DNA from 2 places in the Chryseobacterium sp. KBW03 genome. Region 2 is predicted to be linked to the other one. Evidence: riboswitches for the same ligand, from Rfam matches in the RefSeq annotation. Region 2 holds a riboswitch; the other holds the start of a gene.
What was found. A riboswitch is a leader RNA that binds a small molecule or an ion and turns the genes downstream of it on or off. The one in region 2 is predicted to bind S-adenosylmethionine.
Positions count from the first base shown of each region.

Region 1: another riboswitch for S-adenosylmethionine. It lies ahead of DBR39_RS19570 (TonB-dependent receptor plug domain-containing protein); the one in region 2 lies ahead of DBR39_RS08020 (alpha/beta fold hydrolase).

Region 1 covers NZ_QAJO01000011.1:171,739-180,072, reverse strand. The annotation lists gene DBR39_RS19575 (alpha-amylase family glycosyl hydrolase) at 97-2,934, shown strand; SAM riboswitch class I at 3,010-3,116, shown strand; gene DBR39_RS19570 (TonB-dependent receptor plug domain-containing protein) at 3,211-5,634, shown strand; gene DBR39_RS19565 (APC family permease) at 5,642-6,940, shown strand; gene prfA (peptide chain release factor 1) at 7,099-8,184, shown strand; gene DBR39_RS19555 (hypothetical protein) at 8,262-8,334, shown strand, end outside.
Region 2 covers NZ_QAJO01000004.1:12,763-21,096, reverse strand. The annotation lists gene DBR39_RS08050 (DUF4350 domain-containing protein) at 1-555, shown strand, start outside; gene DBR39_RS08045 (AAA family ATPase) at 673-1,704, shown strand; gene DBR39_RS08040 (four helix bundle protein) at 1,789-2,139, shown strand; gene DBR39_RS08035 (DUF58 domain-containing protein) at 2,225-3,547, shown strand; gene DBR39_RS08030 (OsmC family protein) at 3,572-3,991, shown strand; gene DBR39_RS08025 (MGH1-like glycoside hydrolase domain-containing protein) at 4,062-6,677, opposite strand; SAM riboswitch class I at 6,866-6,972, shown strand; gene DBR39_RS08020 (alpha/beta fold hydrolase) at 7,039-7,977, shown strand; gene DBR39_RS08015 (ACT domain-containing protein) at 7,983-8,334, shown strand, end outside.

The sequences.
Region 1 (8,334 bases), on a different contig from region 2:
CTTTTTCTTATTTGTTTTTCCCATTAAAATGAAATATTACATCAAAATAGTGATGATGAATAAAAATTAATATTATATTCGATAAAAAATAAGATAATGAAAAATTTTTATTCCGTTGTTTTTCTGTTGATTACAATGGCCGTTTTCGGGCAGATCAACTATACAATGACGCCCAACCCATTCAACGAAACTGATGCTGTTACGCTGACAATTCCCGGGGACCAGATTGATGAAGCTGCCTGGGGTATTTCCAACAATACTGTTTATATCTGGTCGTGGTCTTTTGATACCAATTATCAGAACAGTCAGGACTGTCCTACCAATGGAAGCTGGAGCAATTCCAATGATCTGAATAAGCTGAATTATAATGCAGGCACAGATACCTATTCCCTGGCTTTTACTCCGACTTCTTTCTTCGGAAGAACAGGAATCGGAAGGTTTGGTTTTTTATTAAAAGATAAAACAGGGTCACATCAGACCTCACCGGATATATTTGTAAATGTGGGTACTTTAAGCTTAACCCTTACAAATCCGCTGGCGAACAGTCTTACCTCAGTCCCGGCAGGAAATTCAATCAATATTACAGCAACTACCAATGTCAATGCTACTTTCCAGTTAAAAGCCAATGGAGTTGTCGTGAATTCAGCCTCAGCTCCTTCGCAATCTTATTCTTTTACTTATACGGTTTCGGAAGATGCTAATATGGAGCTTACAGCAACACAGGGATCCAATTCCAAAAATGCTGCATTTATTCTGCAGATTCCGAGAAATGTAGTGTCTCAGGCGGTTCCCAGCTGGATCAGACAGGGAATTAATTATCATCCTACAGATCAGACCAAAGTAGGGCTTGCATTGTATGCTCCCGGTAAAAACTTTGTGCATGTGATCGGCAGTTTTAACAACTGGGCTGTGAATGATGCTTATTTAATGAAAAAAGATACCACAAATCCTGATTTGTACTGGATTGAACTTAGCGGACTTACCCCTCAGCAATTATATTCTTTTCAATACAGAACCAATGATTTAAGAAAAGTAGCAGACCCTTATTCACCACAGATATTATCTTCTTACGACGACCCATGGATTTCGGCTTCTACCTATCCAAATCTACCTGTATTCCCTGCAGGACAGGGCTTTGAAGTTTCAACATTTAAAACAGGACAAACCGCTTATAACTGGCAGGTAACCAATTTTCAAAGACCTGCGAAAGAAGATCTGATCGTATATGAATTATTACTAAGAGACTTTACTCAGGAAAAAAACTGGCAGTCACTGATCAACAAGATTTCTTATTTGAAGAATTTAAAGATCAATGCTATAGAACTGCTTCCCATCATGGAATTTGATGGAAATCTTTCCTGGGGTTACAATACTTCCTTCCATTATGCATTGGATAAAGCGTATGGAACCCCTGAAAAATTCAAAGAATTTGTAGATCTGTGCCACCAAAACGGGATTGCAGTGATTTTAGATGTCGCTTTTAATCATGCAACAGGACGCTCACCTTTGGTAAGACTTTGGAATATAGATCCTGATGGAGATGGCTACGGGAATGTTGCTCCGGATAACCCTTATTTCAATCAGGTTCCCAAACACTCTTATAATGTGTTTAACGATTTTAACCATACAAGTTCTTCAACTCAATATTACGTTGAAAGATGCCTTCAGCAATGGCTCACAGAATACCACATCGATGGATTCCGTTGGGATTTGACGAAAGGATTCACCCAAAACTGTTCTGAAAATGATGAAGCCTGTACCAATGCTTATCAGCAAGACAGAGTTGACATTATGAAACATTATGCAGACAGACAGTGGGCTATTGATCCCAATTCTTATATGATCTTCGAACACCTGGGAACAGATCCAGAAGAACAGCAGTGGGCCAACTACAGAATAGCAGAAGGAAAAGGTGTTATGCTTTGGAATAAACAAACCGATCCTTACAATCAAAATACCATGGGATATAAGGAAAACAGCAATTATGACCGTATGAATCACAGTCTTCATGGCTTTACCAATATGAGTGCTGTGGGATATGGAGAAAGTCATGATGAGGAAAGACTTATGTTTAAAAACCTTGAATATGGTGCCGTCAATGGAGGATATAGTGTTAAAAATCTGAATACGGCTCTTGAAAGAATGAAAACCTTCGGAGCTACATTCTTCACTATTCCCGGCCCGAAAATGATCTGGCAGTTTGGAGAATTAGGATACGAATTCAGTATCAACAGATGTGCGGATGGTACAATCAACAGCGGATGCAGAACAGATGAGAAACCCGTTGCATTTACGCTGGGATATGATACCAATGCAAACAGAAAAGCAGTGTACGACACATGGGCTAAAATAATCAATATCAGAAACACCCATCAGATTTTCAAATCTAAAACGTACAGTATAGAATCCAATAATCTTACGAATGATCCTGATGGCCTGATCACCAGGATTTATCTCTATGATACCACCATTACTACCGGAATAAAGAATGTGGTGGTATTGGCTAATTATACTACTTCTGCACAAAATGTTGTTCCTTACTTTCCTTACACAGGTCAATGGCAGAATCTGATGGATGACAGTGTTTCCAATATAGCTTCAACAACTGCTCCGATAACTTTACAGCCTGGAGAATTCAGGATTTTCGGAAATTACGCAGGCGCTTTATCCACAACGGATACTCATGCAGCTAATAAATTATCCCTTCAGATTGTTAATAATCCAATACAAAATGGGATCGCAAAATTAATTTTTAACAAAGCAAAAAACGGTGAGATTTTATTTTTTGACATGACCGGTAAAAAGCTGGACTCATTCAAAATTGATAAAGAAAACGGGACTTTTGAAACCAAAATCAATTATCCGCCAGGAACTTATCTGGTTCAATTGAAATCAGAAACAGGAATCGCAATTCAAAAGATGATTGTTAAGTAGAACAAAAAGGCAGATTGGCAGAATAGCTGATTTGCCTTTTTTGTATATTGAAAAAAATAGTCTACTTTTGCGGTAGATTTATCAAGAAAGGTGGAGGGATTTGGCCCAAAGAAACCTTAGCAACCTGCACAATTCAAAAAAGTGCAAAGGTGCTAATTCCAACCCGAAAGGGGAGATAAGTGAAGTCAATATTCTTATATGAATTCCATTTCTTGAAGTCTTGTTTATCTGCGAAAAGGTTCGCAGGAATGTTATTATTAATTGGCAAGAACAAAAATGAAAAAATTAAGTACAGCGGTATTTTTGCTGAGTGTAATTTTGGTAGCTGCTCAGGAGAATGAGGAGAAAGGAAAACAAATCGAAGACATTATCATTGTCGGAAACCGAAATGTCAAAAGAACAAAACTTGAGACACCGGTTCCTGTAGACGTTATCAATATTGACAAGATCCAGAGAAGCTCTCCACAAATGACTGCTCAGGATCTCCTAAACTATGTGATCCCATCATTCAACGCAGTGAGGCAGTCTGCTTCTGACGGTACAGAACATATTGATCCCGTATCCTTAAGAGGAATGGGACCAGATCAGATTTTGGTATTGTTAAACGGAAAAAGAAGGCATTCTACCTCTTTAGTTAATTATCAGAATACGGTAGGAAATGGTTCTGTAGGAACAGATCTTGGGACAATTCCCATCATTGCAATTGATAGAATTGAAGTCTTAAGAGACGGAGCTGCTGCACAATATGGCTCTGATGCCATCGCCGGAGTGATCAATGTTATTCTTAAAAAAAATCCCGGAGCATCAGCAAGTCTTACTTATGGAGTAACCGGAAGAAATGATGGCGACACTTATCAGGCCGGAGCCAATTACGGAACTTCATTAGGAAAGAAAGACGGCTATATTAATCTTTCACTACAATTAAGCCATAGGGGTAAAACGACAAGAACTCAAAATCATGATTTAGATATTTTCGGAGATAATTTTGCGTATGCATTTGCAAATGATCCCGAAGCGGCAAGAGCTGCAGATGATGCAAAAATTAAAGAACGAGGATTGACGCGTGACGACTTCAATTTCCAGATCGGAGATGCCCAGATTAGACAGGGACAGCTGTTTTTTAATGCAGAATATCCTTTTAATGATAATTTTAAACTCTATTCTTTCGGAGGTTTCAGTATCAAAGAAGGAAAAGGTTTTGGCTTCAGAAGACTACCGAGCGAAACATCTAATGTCGTTTCATCCATTTACCCAAACGGTTTTCAGGCAAGTCTTGGATCTCAGGTGTATGATGTGTCTTATGCTGTAGGTGCAAAATATAATGTCAATGACTGGCTATTCGACCTGAGTAATACGTTCGGAAGCAATACTTTCAATTATAATGTAAGCAATACCAATAATGCTTCTCTTGGGGCAAAATCGCCAACCCTTTTTTATGCAGGAGCCCATAGCTTCCTTCAAAATACCGTTAATCTTGATGTTTCTAAAAATATAAACCGTTTCAATATCGCATTCGGAGGAGAATTCAGATTTGAACAATACCAGATCAAGGCTGGCGATGAGGCTTCTTACACCCAATATGACATCAATGGAAATGTGGCTGCTGAAGGTTCTACAGTGCTTGGTGCAGGCGGATCACAGTCTTTCATCGGGTTTTCTCCCAATAATGCATTGACGAAAGACAGACATTCAACCGCAGTATACGCAGATGTTTCCTATGATTTAGATAAAAAACTGAATATTGATGCCGCTGCAAGATTTGAAAATTACTCAGATTTTGGAAATACATTGAATGGAAAACTCGCTGTACGATATGAATTTGTGAAAAACTATGCAGTAAGAGCAGCGGTCGGGACAGGATTCAGAGCGCCTTCACTTCAGCAGCAGTATTTTAATAATTCTTATGCCGATATTTCGACTTCCGGATCGGGAATTGTCACCAAAGGGATCTTCAGGAATGATAGCGATGCTGCCAGAATTCTGGGATTTGATAAACTCAAACAGGAAACTTCTATTAACGCAAGTGCAGGATTTACCCTTCACCCTCTGAATAAATTATCTATTTCCGTAGATGGATATTGGATTAAAGTGAAGGACAGAATTGTAATCACCAGCAATATTACTGATCCAAGGCTTGCCCAGTTTAAGGTAGAAAGCGGAAGATTCTTTGCCAATGCTGTTGATACAGAAACCAAAGGAGTAGATGTGGTTGTTTCTTATGACTGGATTCTCGGTAATGGAAAATTAAATGTTAATCTTGCAGGAAACTACACAGAAACTAAAATCACAGACTTCCATTTTCCGGAAAACTTAGGTACCCCTCAGAATGAATTCTTTGGGCCGGATCAGATCAATATCATTGAAACGTTATCACCCAAAACAAAAGCATCATTAGGATTAAATTATGGAGTTGGGAAGTTCAATTTTCTCGTAAGAAATACCTATTTTGGCAAAGTGATAAGAGATGGTTATCCTTTTGGCGGGGTTCAGGAATTCTCTCCAAAAGTAGTGACCGACATCAGCGTTGGGTATGATATCACAAAAAGTATCAACTTTACCGTTGGAGCCAATAATGTTTTTGATGTTTTCCCGGATCGCCAGATTTATGAAAATTCATACTATGGAGTATTCAAATATGCACCGGTTCAGATGGGAACGCTGGGGAATTATTTCTTCGGAAGGCTTAATTTTAATTTTTAATCATTAAATGAGTACTACCTCACATCAGATTGGCTGGAAAACAGCTGCCGCCATCGTCGTTTCCAATATGATAGGAACAGGGATTTTTACCACCCTGGGATTTCAGCTATCCGATATTACCAATACCTACAGTATTTTCCTGCTATGGGGTATCGGAGGGATTCTCGCTTTGTTCGGAGCTTTTTGCTATGCCGAGCTAGGTTCACATTTTAAAGGAAACGGAGGCGATTTTATCTATCTTAAAGAAACCTATCATCCGCTGTTCGGATACCTGATAAGCTGGGTTTCTCTGATTATTGGATTTTCTTCTCCTGTGGCCCTTGCAGCCCTTGCAATGTCAAAATACCTTTCTGTATTTGATTATTCTTTTGGAAATGGTTTTGCGATTGTAGCCATTTTCCTGGTTGCGATTGCGTTGTCATTTAGCCTGAAAACATCCAGTAGATTTCATAACTTTTTTACTTTCATCAAAATAACCTTCATTATTGTGCTGGTTATTCTGGGAGTTGGGCTTTCAGATTCACCACAGATTGGAAATAGTCTGAACTTCAGTGACAACTGGAAAAATGAGATCATGCTTCCGGCTTTTGCCACTTCTCTTGTTTTTGTCACCTATTCCTACACCGGTTGGAATTCGGCTTCTTATATCGCTGGGGAAATAAAAGATGTGCAGAGAAACCTTCCCAAATCACTCATTATAGGAACTGTTTTCGTAACAGTAAGCTATATTCTGGTGAACTATATTATGCTGAAGCATGCTCCTGTAAGTCAATTGGCAGGAAAAGAAGATGTAATGGGAGAAGCAGCTGTCAATATGCTGGGACCTACCTTTGGAAAAATTGTCAATATTTTTATCGCTTTACAACTGGTTGCCACAATTAGCGGATACTTATGGGTAGGATCGAGATTAACGCAGGCTTTTGCAAAACATACCTATATTTGGAAACCATTATCAGGAGGCAATGAAAAAGGAATTCCGGTAAGAGCTATTTTTGCGCATGCAGTGATTGCAGCCATTATTATTCTGACGGGAAGTTTTAAAGAGATCTTCGTGTACACGGCTTTTATTTTACAGCTTTTTGCAAGCCTGGCTATTTCTACCGTATTCTTTCTGAAGAAAAAAGACAGAAAAATTTTTAAGTCTAACGCTTTTCATATTTTTCCTGCTGTTTTTCTCCTGTTCAGTATTTATATTCTCTACTTTACATTTATTCATAATCCTAAAGAAAGCCTGATAGGACTGGGAATTATCGCAGTTGGAATTATTTTATATCTGGTGGACAGAAGGCTCTCCAAAGGATCTTAGAGGCGGTTTTAATCTCTTATAAAGTCTGATAAACAAATTTGTAATTGGGTGTTTTGCCATTTTACTCCCTTTATCCCTAATGCTCAAAAATTTATGCTGATTCGGAATTTTAATTTTGAATTAATAATTCTTATCTTTGCACCCACAAAATTTCTACAATGTCTAAATCATTAATTCCAAAATTAGAAGCTATAAAACAAAGATATAATGAGGTTGCAGACCTTATTATACAGCCTGATATCATTTCAGACCAAAAAAAATATTCTTCTTTGAACAAAGAATATAGTGATTTGGGAAAAATTGTAAGAGTTTACGATCAGTACAAGGGTGCCCTTGACAGCATTGAAGAGTCTGATGAAATCATTGCTGATGGATCAGACAGAGACTTAGTAGATCTTGCTAAAGAAGAAAAATTAGAAGCTCAGGCTAAAATTCCCGGATTGGAAGAAGAGCTGAAAGTATTGCTTATTCCTAAAGATCCTGCAGATGATAAAAACATCATCGTAGAATTACGTGCCGGAACAGGTGGTGATGAAGCGGCTATTTTCGTAGAAGATATCTACAGAATGTACAGCATGTATTTCAAAACAAAAGGATGGAGACATGAAGTAACGGATTCTAACGAAGCTGCTAAAGGATACAAAGAATTGATCATGAAAGTGGAAGGAGAAGGCGTTTACGGAATCATGAAATTTGAATCAGGAGTTCACCGTGTACAGCGTGTCCCTGAAACGGAATCTCAGGGAAGAGTTCATACATCTGCAATCACAATTGCTGTTCTTCCAGAAGCTGAAGAAGTAGATTTTGAATTGAATCCTGCCGATATTGAAATGCAGACTTCCCGTTCAGGAGGTGCCGGAGGTCAGAATGTAAACAAGGTTGAAACTAAAGTTCAGCTTACCCACAAACCTTCAGGGCTGGTAGTGGTATGTCAACAGGCTCGTTCTCAGTTGGCTAACCGTGAATTGGCAATGGAAATGCTAAGAACAAAATTATACGATATAGAATTACAGAAAGTGCAGGGAGATATCGCAGCACAACGTAAATCTATGGTATCTACAGGAGACCGTTCTGCAAAAATTAAAACGTACAATTACCCACAAGGTAGAGTTACTGACCACAGAATCAATAAGTCTATGTATAATCTTGATGCCTACATGAACGGAGATATTTCTGAAATGATTGATGCGGTAATCATGGCAGAAAATGCAGAGAAAATGAAGGGAGAAGAAGAAAATTACTAAGATTAGAACACATAAAAATAAAGCCTCTGATTCTTCAGGGGCTTTATCTTTTCAAATAACTAAACATAAAATATACTATGAAAACCTACAAAATTATTTTGCTGCTGATGCTTACTATGATGGGTCAGCAACTTTTCGCGCAGACTGAAG
Region 2 (8,334 bases):
TTTCTCACCAATTATTATCTTCTTAAACCTGGGAATATAAAATATGCACAGGATGTATTTTCATATCTTCAGGATAGGGAAACGCTTTGGTTTGTCGCCAGCAAAAGTACAACGTCACGTTTCTTTATGAGATTTGTATTGTCGAATCCGGCTTTAAAGTATGCATGGTGGGTGTTTTTGGGAGGACTCATTCTTTTCATTTTCTTTAATGCAAAGAGAAAACAGAGAATAGTGCCTGTAGAAGAGCCGTTAAGAAATACTTCTCTTGATTTTGTAAAAAGCATTGGAAATCTTTATCTTCAGGAAGGTGATTTTCATGATATGATGGCGAAGAAAGCGCAGTATTTTCTGAATAAAGTGAGAATGGATCTGTTGATAGATACCCAGAATCTGGATGAAGAATTTGCAAAAAAACTACATCTGAAAACCGGTAAAACGATGGAAATGATTGATGAAGCGATAGCGCTTATCAAAAAAGCTCAGGATCCTTACGCCAGCGTAATGAAGGAAGATCTTGCAAGGATCAATAAACTCCTTGATGAAATACTTAAATAATATAACTATATAATAATATAACAATATGACAGCTGACCAATGATCATAACGACTATTACAAAGAAGAATATAATTGTTAGATTGATACAGTGTTAGATTGGTAAATTACATTTTATTATGGAAAATCTTGATAACCAGAATATAGAAAACCAAAGTTCTATAAACCTTAATAAACAGGAAGAACAGTTTCAGTCGAGAATCGATATGATAGAACTTCGTACGAGTTTAGAGAAAGTAAAATCTGAGATAGGAAAAGTAATTGTAGGGCAGGAGAAGATGATAGAACATCTTTTGGCAGCATTACTTTCAAACGGGCACGTTCTTATTGAAGGAGTTCCCGGAGTAGCCAAAACCATTACAGCAAAATTACTGGCTAAGACAATTGACGTAGGTTTCAGCAGAATCCAGTTTACGCCGGATCTGATGCCTTCTGATATCCTTGGAACATCTATCTTCAATGTGAAAAACTCAGAATTTGAATTTAAAAAAGGACCTATCTTTTCCAACTTCATATTGATTGATGAGATCAACAGATCGCCGGCAAAAACCCAGTCTGCATTATTTGAAGTCATGGAAGAAAGACAGATCACCATGGACGGAACACGGTATGTTTTGGAAGAACCTTTCCTTGTGATAGCTACCCAAAACCCCATAGAACATGAGGGAACCTACAGACTTCCGGAAGCCCAGCTGGACAGATTTTTATTCAAAATCAATGTAGGGTATCCTAATCTTGAACAGGAAATTGCGATCATTAGAAATCAGCATGAAAGCAAAAAAGAAGATAAAACAGAAGGGGTAAACCGTGTCATCACGGCAGAACAGCTGAAAAGCTATCAGCATCTGGTAAAAGAAATCATTGTGGAAGCTCAGCTGATGGAATACATTGCTAAAATTATCATCAATACCAGAGAAAACCAATTCTTATATCTGGGAGCTTCACCAAGAGCTTCACTGGCACTTCTTACCGCATCAAAAGCTTTTGCAGCGCTAAGAGGTAGAGATTTTGTGACTCCTGAAGACATTAAAGAAGCAAGCTACGCTGTTTTAAGACACAGAGTAATTGTATCTCCCGAAAGAGAAATGGAAGGTCTTACCGCAGATGAAATTATCCGTCAGATTTTAGAAGGAATAGAAATACCGAGATAGAGAGTAGTTAATAGGGAGTAGATAATAGGTGGCAGGTAGCAGTTGATGGAGTACCTAATTTAATTAAAGTACAAAATATTACATATGGCAAATTTTAAAGAGCTTATAGTTTGGCAGAAGTCTATTGATTTTGTTACTGAAATTTACAAAACTACAGAATCTTTTCCTAAGGATGAGATCTATGGATTAATATCACAAATCAGAAGAGCTGCCGTTTCTATACCATCCAATATTGCTGAAGGAAACTCAAGAAGAAGTAAACCTGATTATCTGCAATTTTTAAAAATATCAAGAGGCAGTTGTGCAGAAGTAGAAACACAATTAATTATCTCAAAAAATCTTAAATTTTTAAATGAAAATGAGTATTTAAAATTAAATGGAAAGATTATAGAAATATCCAAAATGTTGAACGGACTCATTAACTCCTTACAATAATATGAATGTGAGACCTATTATGCATTCACCTAATCCCTATAACCTGCAATCTATAACCTGCAACCTATAATCTGCAACCTAACCAATGAAAAACTTATACATCAATACACGTTTCTTTTTTACACTCATCGGAGTGGGGATTCTGTATGTCCTGGCATTTTTCTTTCCGGTGCTGATGTGGGCAGCCCATATTGCACTTTTGATCTGTTTTCTGGCGGCAATGGTAGATTTTCTGTTGCTTTTTAACCAAAAAAATGCATTACAGGTTCAAAGGATATTGCCGGAAAAACTGTCCAACGGAGATGAGAACTTTGTGAAAATTGATATTAGAAATAATTACAGCTTTCCAATAGACACTAAAATTATTGATGAAATTCCGTTCCAGTTTCAGAAAAGAGATTTTTTGATTGAAAAGAAGATTGCTTCCGGAGCGAATACTTTCTTTCAATATTCATTAGAACCTAAAGAGAGAGGCGAATATCATTTCGGAGGGTTGAATATTTATGCATCTTCACCGCTTGGGTTGATCTCGAAGAGGTTTACTTTCCAGAAAGATGCTATGCTGCCTGCTTATTCATCTTTTATTCATCTCAGAAAATATGAATTGATGGCGATTCAAAGTGAATTTTTATTGGGAGGAATCAAAAGAGTCAGAAAGCTGGGACACACCATGGAATTTGAGCAGATCAAAGAATATGTACCCGGAGATGATATCAGAACGATCAACTGGAAAGCAACGTCTAAGACGAACCGTCTGATGGTAAACCAGTTTCAGGATGAAAAATCACAGCGTATCTTTATGCTGATTGATAAAGGAAGAACCATGAAAATGCCTTTCAACGGACTCAGTCTACTGGATTATTCCATCAATGCAACGATGGCATTGTCTCATATTATTTTGAGAAAAGGAGATAGAGCCGGGATGATGACTTTTTCCAAAAAAGCAGAAAATAAAATTGCCGCTGATAACAAATCCGGACAATTGAAAAAAATATCTGAAGCACTTTATAATATTAAAACAGATTTCTTCGAAAGTGACTTCAATCGTTTGTATCAGGATGTAAAATATTCCATCAACCAAAGAAGTTTAATTTTACTTTTTACGAACTTTGAAACATTAGACGGACTCAACCGTCAGTTGAAATATCTTCGGGGAATTGCTAAAAACCATTTACTGGTAGTGGTATTTTTCAAAAATTCAGAACTGCAGACGTTGATCAATAAAAATCCTGAGAATATGCAGGGAATATATGACGAGATCGTTGCTGAAAAATTTGAATTTGAAAAGAAACTGATCATTCAGGAACTCCGCAAATATGGAATTTATACCGTATATACGCTTCCGGAAAATTTGAATATCGATGTTATCAATAAATATTTGGAGATAAAAGCGAGAGGAATTTTATAACTTTGTATCAAGCAATAAGCAACAATGAAGATAACACTTAACAGAATAAACGACGATTTTTTATTTGAATGTACAAATGCTCAGGGAAATTCTATCCTTTTGGATAATACTTCCCAGCCTGGAGCAAAAGGAGTTTCTCCAATGGAAAGTGTACTGATGGCTGTGGCAGGCTGCAGCGGAATTGATGTAGTTTCTATTTTGAAGAAGCAGCGTCAGGACATCAAGAGTTTTCAGGCAGAGGTAGAAGGAGAGAGAGTACAGGTAGAGGATGCAAAACCTTTTAAATCCATTAAAGTTAAGTTCCTTTTAGAAGGAGAAATTGATCCTAAGAAAGCACTGAAGGCTGCAGAACTTTCTTTTGAAAAATACTGTTCTGTATCAAAAACGTTAGAACCGAATGTAGAAATCGGATACGAAGTCTATGTGAACGGAGAAAAAATTTAATCTCTTATTTAAAAATAGAAAAAGCCGGATGACTCATCCGGCTTTTTTATTACTTATTACCTATTACTGATTAAAAGGTAAGTCTTGGTTTTATTAGTTTCGCTACAGTAGCAGTCCATCCTGTCTGATGAGAAGCACCTACACCGCGCCCGTTATCTCCATGAAAATATTCAAAGAAGGTAATATAATCTCTGAAATGTTCATCATAATTGAACTTCGGATTGCCTCCATTGAAAGCACGCTGCCCATGTTCATCCTTTAAAAATATAGAACAAAGTCTTTTGCTGATGTTTTGGGCCACTTCATCAAGGTTTCTTTTATCTCCGCTTCCCGTTGGAAGCTCTACTTTCAGACTATTTCCATAATAATAATGGAAACGCTGCAGGCTTTCTACAATCAGGAAATTAATAGGAAACCAGATCGGTCCGCGCCAGTTGCTGTTTCCTCCAAACATTCGGCTGTCGCTTTCTGCAGGAGTATAGTATACCATATTTTCGGCTCCATGCACAGAGAACACAAAAGGATTTTCTTCATACACTTTAGACATCGCACGGATTCCGTAAGAACTTAGAAACTCTTTTTCATCAAGCATTCTGGTAAGAACTTTCGTTAACCTGTTTTTACGTAAAATACTCATCAGATGCTTTCTGCCCTGCCCCTCTTCATCCCAATGAGAAACAAGCTTGGTGAGTTCCGGTTTATTTTTCAGAATCCATTCCATTCTGGTTTTGAAATTGGGCATCTTTTCCAACAGCCTGTGATCAACAATTTCTACTGCGAATAAAGGAATTAAGCCTACAATACTTCTTAATTTCAAAGAAACACTGTCTCCGTTTCCAAGCTGCAATACATCATAGAAAAATCCGTCTTCTTCATTCCACAACCCTTTCGTTCCTTCACCCAGATTTTCCATAGCCTCGGCGATATAAAGATAATGCTCGAAAAACTTGATCGCCATATCTTCATACACCTGATAATATTGGGCAAGTTCCATCGCAATACGCATCATATTCAATGCATACATCGCCATCCAGCTTGTTCCGTCTGCCTGCTCGAGATGCTGACCATCTTTTAATTCCATATTCCGGTCGAAAGCTCCAATGTTATCAAGGCCAAGGAAGCCACCTCCAAAAATATTTTTACCGTTTTTATCCTTTCTGTTAACCCACCATGTAAAATTTAGCAACAACTTCTGGAAAACTTTCTCTAAGAATAGCAGATCCGGCTTGCCATTATTTTTTTCATCTATCTTAAAAACACGGAAGCATGACCACGCATGTACAGGCGGGTTCACATCGCTCATGTTCCATTCATAAGCAGGAAGCTGTCCGTTAGGATGCATATACCATTCTTTGGTCAACAGTAAAAGCTGTCCCTTGGCAAATTCTGCATCGATGATTGAAAAAGGAACACAGTGAAATGCCAGATCCCATGTGGCATACCATGGATACTCCCATTTGTCAGGCATAGAAATAATATCCTTGTTGTGGAGATGATTCCATTCTGTATTTCTTACATACTCATTGAAATTTCTTGGCGCTTCAAAATTAGGATCACCTTTCAGCCATTTTCCTATATTGTAATGATAGAACTGTTTGTTCCAGAGAAGCCCGGCAAAAGCCTGTCTCTGAACATTTCTTTCATCTTCATTTACAGTATCATTCTGAATGTCGTTATAAAACTCTTCAGCCTCAGTTTGTCGGGTATTGAAAATATGATCGAAACTGTTAAAAGGTTCATCCGTTTCGTCAGGACACAACCTGAATTCAAAGACTTTTGATTCTCCTGCACCGATAAGTTCATCAATCAGAAAAGAAGCTTTTGTTCCTCTTTTTTCAGGATTTACCGTATCTCCCTGATGAATAATGAAATCATTGATTCCATCTTTGAAATAAGCATTCTCTGCTTTGGGAGCTCCGTAAAGTTTGGAAGTATTCGTTTCGTTATCACAAAATACACTTTGTGCATTTGTATTTCGGGAATACAGTTTTTTGATCGATATACTGTCATGACCAATATTAATACTTCCGTCATGAGAAGCATTGATCTCTCCTTTATAAGTATTGTATCCCCATTTCCAGTTATTTCTGAACCATACCGTAGGAGCTACCAGAATAGGAGCCTCATGCTGGCTTCGATTACAAACGGTGACTCTGGCTAGAATATCGTTGTGATCGGCTTTACAGTATTCAATGAAAATATCGAAATACTCGTCATTATCAAAAATTCCGGTGTCAAAAATCTCGTACTCCGGTTCCTTTTTGCTGCGTTTTCCGTTTTCTGTAACAAGATCATCGTAAGGAAATTCATTAATTGGATATTTATACACCATCTTCATATAGCTGTGGGTAGGCGTATTGTCCAGATAATAAAAGATTTCTTTGATGTCTTCACCATGATTTCCCTGAGGATTGCTCAACCCAAAGAATCGTTCTTTTACCATTTTATCTTTCCTGTTCCAGAACGAAAAAGCAAAACAGAAAAGCTGCTTTACATCAGAAATCCCAGCAATTCCTTCCTCTCCCCAGCGGTAAGCATAGCTCTCGGCATTATGATGATTGGTAAAATTCCATGCATTCCCATTCGGGCTGTAATCTTCACGTACATTTCCCCACTGGCGGTTGCTTACATAAGGTCCCCAGTTTTTCCATTTAGTATCTTGTAATCTTTCTTTTTCAACGGTCATATTTCATCATTTTTCAATACGAAGTTAGTTTTTTTGAGAAGTAATTCCAATTTTTTTCATCTGAATAATTATTAATATAGCCTTGAAATACTTGTATTTAAGGGCTGTTTTAAATATTAAAATAATTTTTTTTTGAAATTAAAAGAAAAGAACTACCTTTGCACCATTCGTTCATTTAAATATTGAAAATGTTATCAAGAAAGGTTGAGGGATTAGACCCTATGAAACCTTAGCAACCCTTTGCGCAAGCAAAGAAGGTGCTACGTTCTACCAATTTATTTTGGACAGATAACTTACTGAAGTTCTTTTCAGCCATTTCCTGTGGCATTTTCAATTGTATTTGTATTAAAATATAATAGAATTGAAAACAGAACTAAACTATATTAATCTTTCGTATCAAACGTATTCCCAAAAGGAATATCATATCTCATTAAGCTATCAGCTTTTTGGGAAAGATCTGTTTACAGCACCCATCATTCTAATCAACCATGCTCTTACCGGAAACTCAAATGTATCGGGAGAAAAAGGCTGGTGGAAACAATTGGTGGGAGAAAATCAGCTTGTTGATACCGATCAATATACTGTTCTGTGTTTCAATATACCCGGAAACGGTTATGACAATTTTTTAATTGAAGACTATGAAGACTTCACGCCTTCAGATATCGCAGCGATATTTCTGAAAGGGCTTGAAGCTTTACATATCAAAAATATATATGCCATTATTGGAGGCTCTCTTGGAGGGGGAATTGCATGGGAAATGCTTGCTAAGCAGCCGGATCTTGCAGAAATATTTATTCCCATAGCCTGTGATTACAGAACACACGACTGGCTTCATGCTCAATGTCTGGTTCAAAAATTTTTATTGAATGATAAAGATGAACCATTACAGAAAGCAAGAATTCATGCGATGCTCTGTTATAGAACTCCACAATCACTCAACGATAGATTTCAAAACCAATATAATCAGGACAAACAACGCCTGGAATCAGAAGACTGGCTGGTTTATCATGGTAATGCGTTAAACGAGAGATTTAGTTTAAAAGCGTACAAACTGATGAATCATCTCTTGATGAATATCAATGCTGATGAAAAAGCACTGGAGAAGATCGAAGCACGAATGCACATGATCTCCGTAGATACAGACTTATTCTTTCCGGCTTCTGAAATCCGAATGTGTTTTGAAAACTTAAAAGAGAAAAATAAGAATGTTTCTTATCACGAGATCCAATCTATACACGGGCATGACGCCTTCCTAATGGAATATCAACAATTAAATAATATCATAAAAAACATTTTATAGAAGTAATGAAAAATGCTAACGAAATAAAATTTTTGAAGAACAGATCAATCATCAAATTTGAAGGAGAAGATTTCCTGGGCGAAATCGGGATTGACGGTAGAATTTTTAAAGCGCTCACTTTAGCGCGTATCAGTGTAGGAGTAATCTCACAACAGGCCATAGAAAACGGAATTTCTATTTTGGTGCAGGAAATTGATGCAGAAAAAGCAGTCGCTTGTCTTATTGATGAGTTCGAAGCAGAAAGAAAATCTGGAAAAGTTTCTCAGATCTATAGTATCAATAATGTTTCTGTGATCGGTTTTGTAGCAGAAGATTTCAATAAAGTCTTTGCCGAACTGGCAAGAAACAATGTTTTCC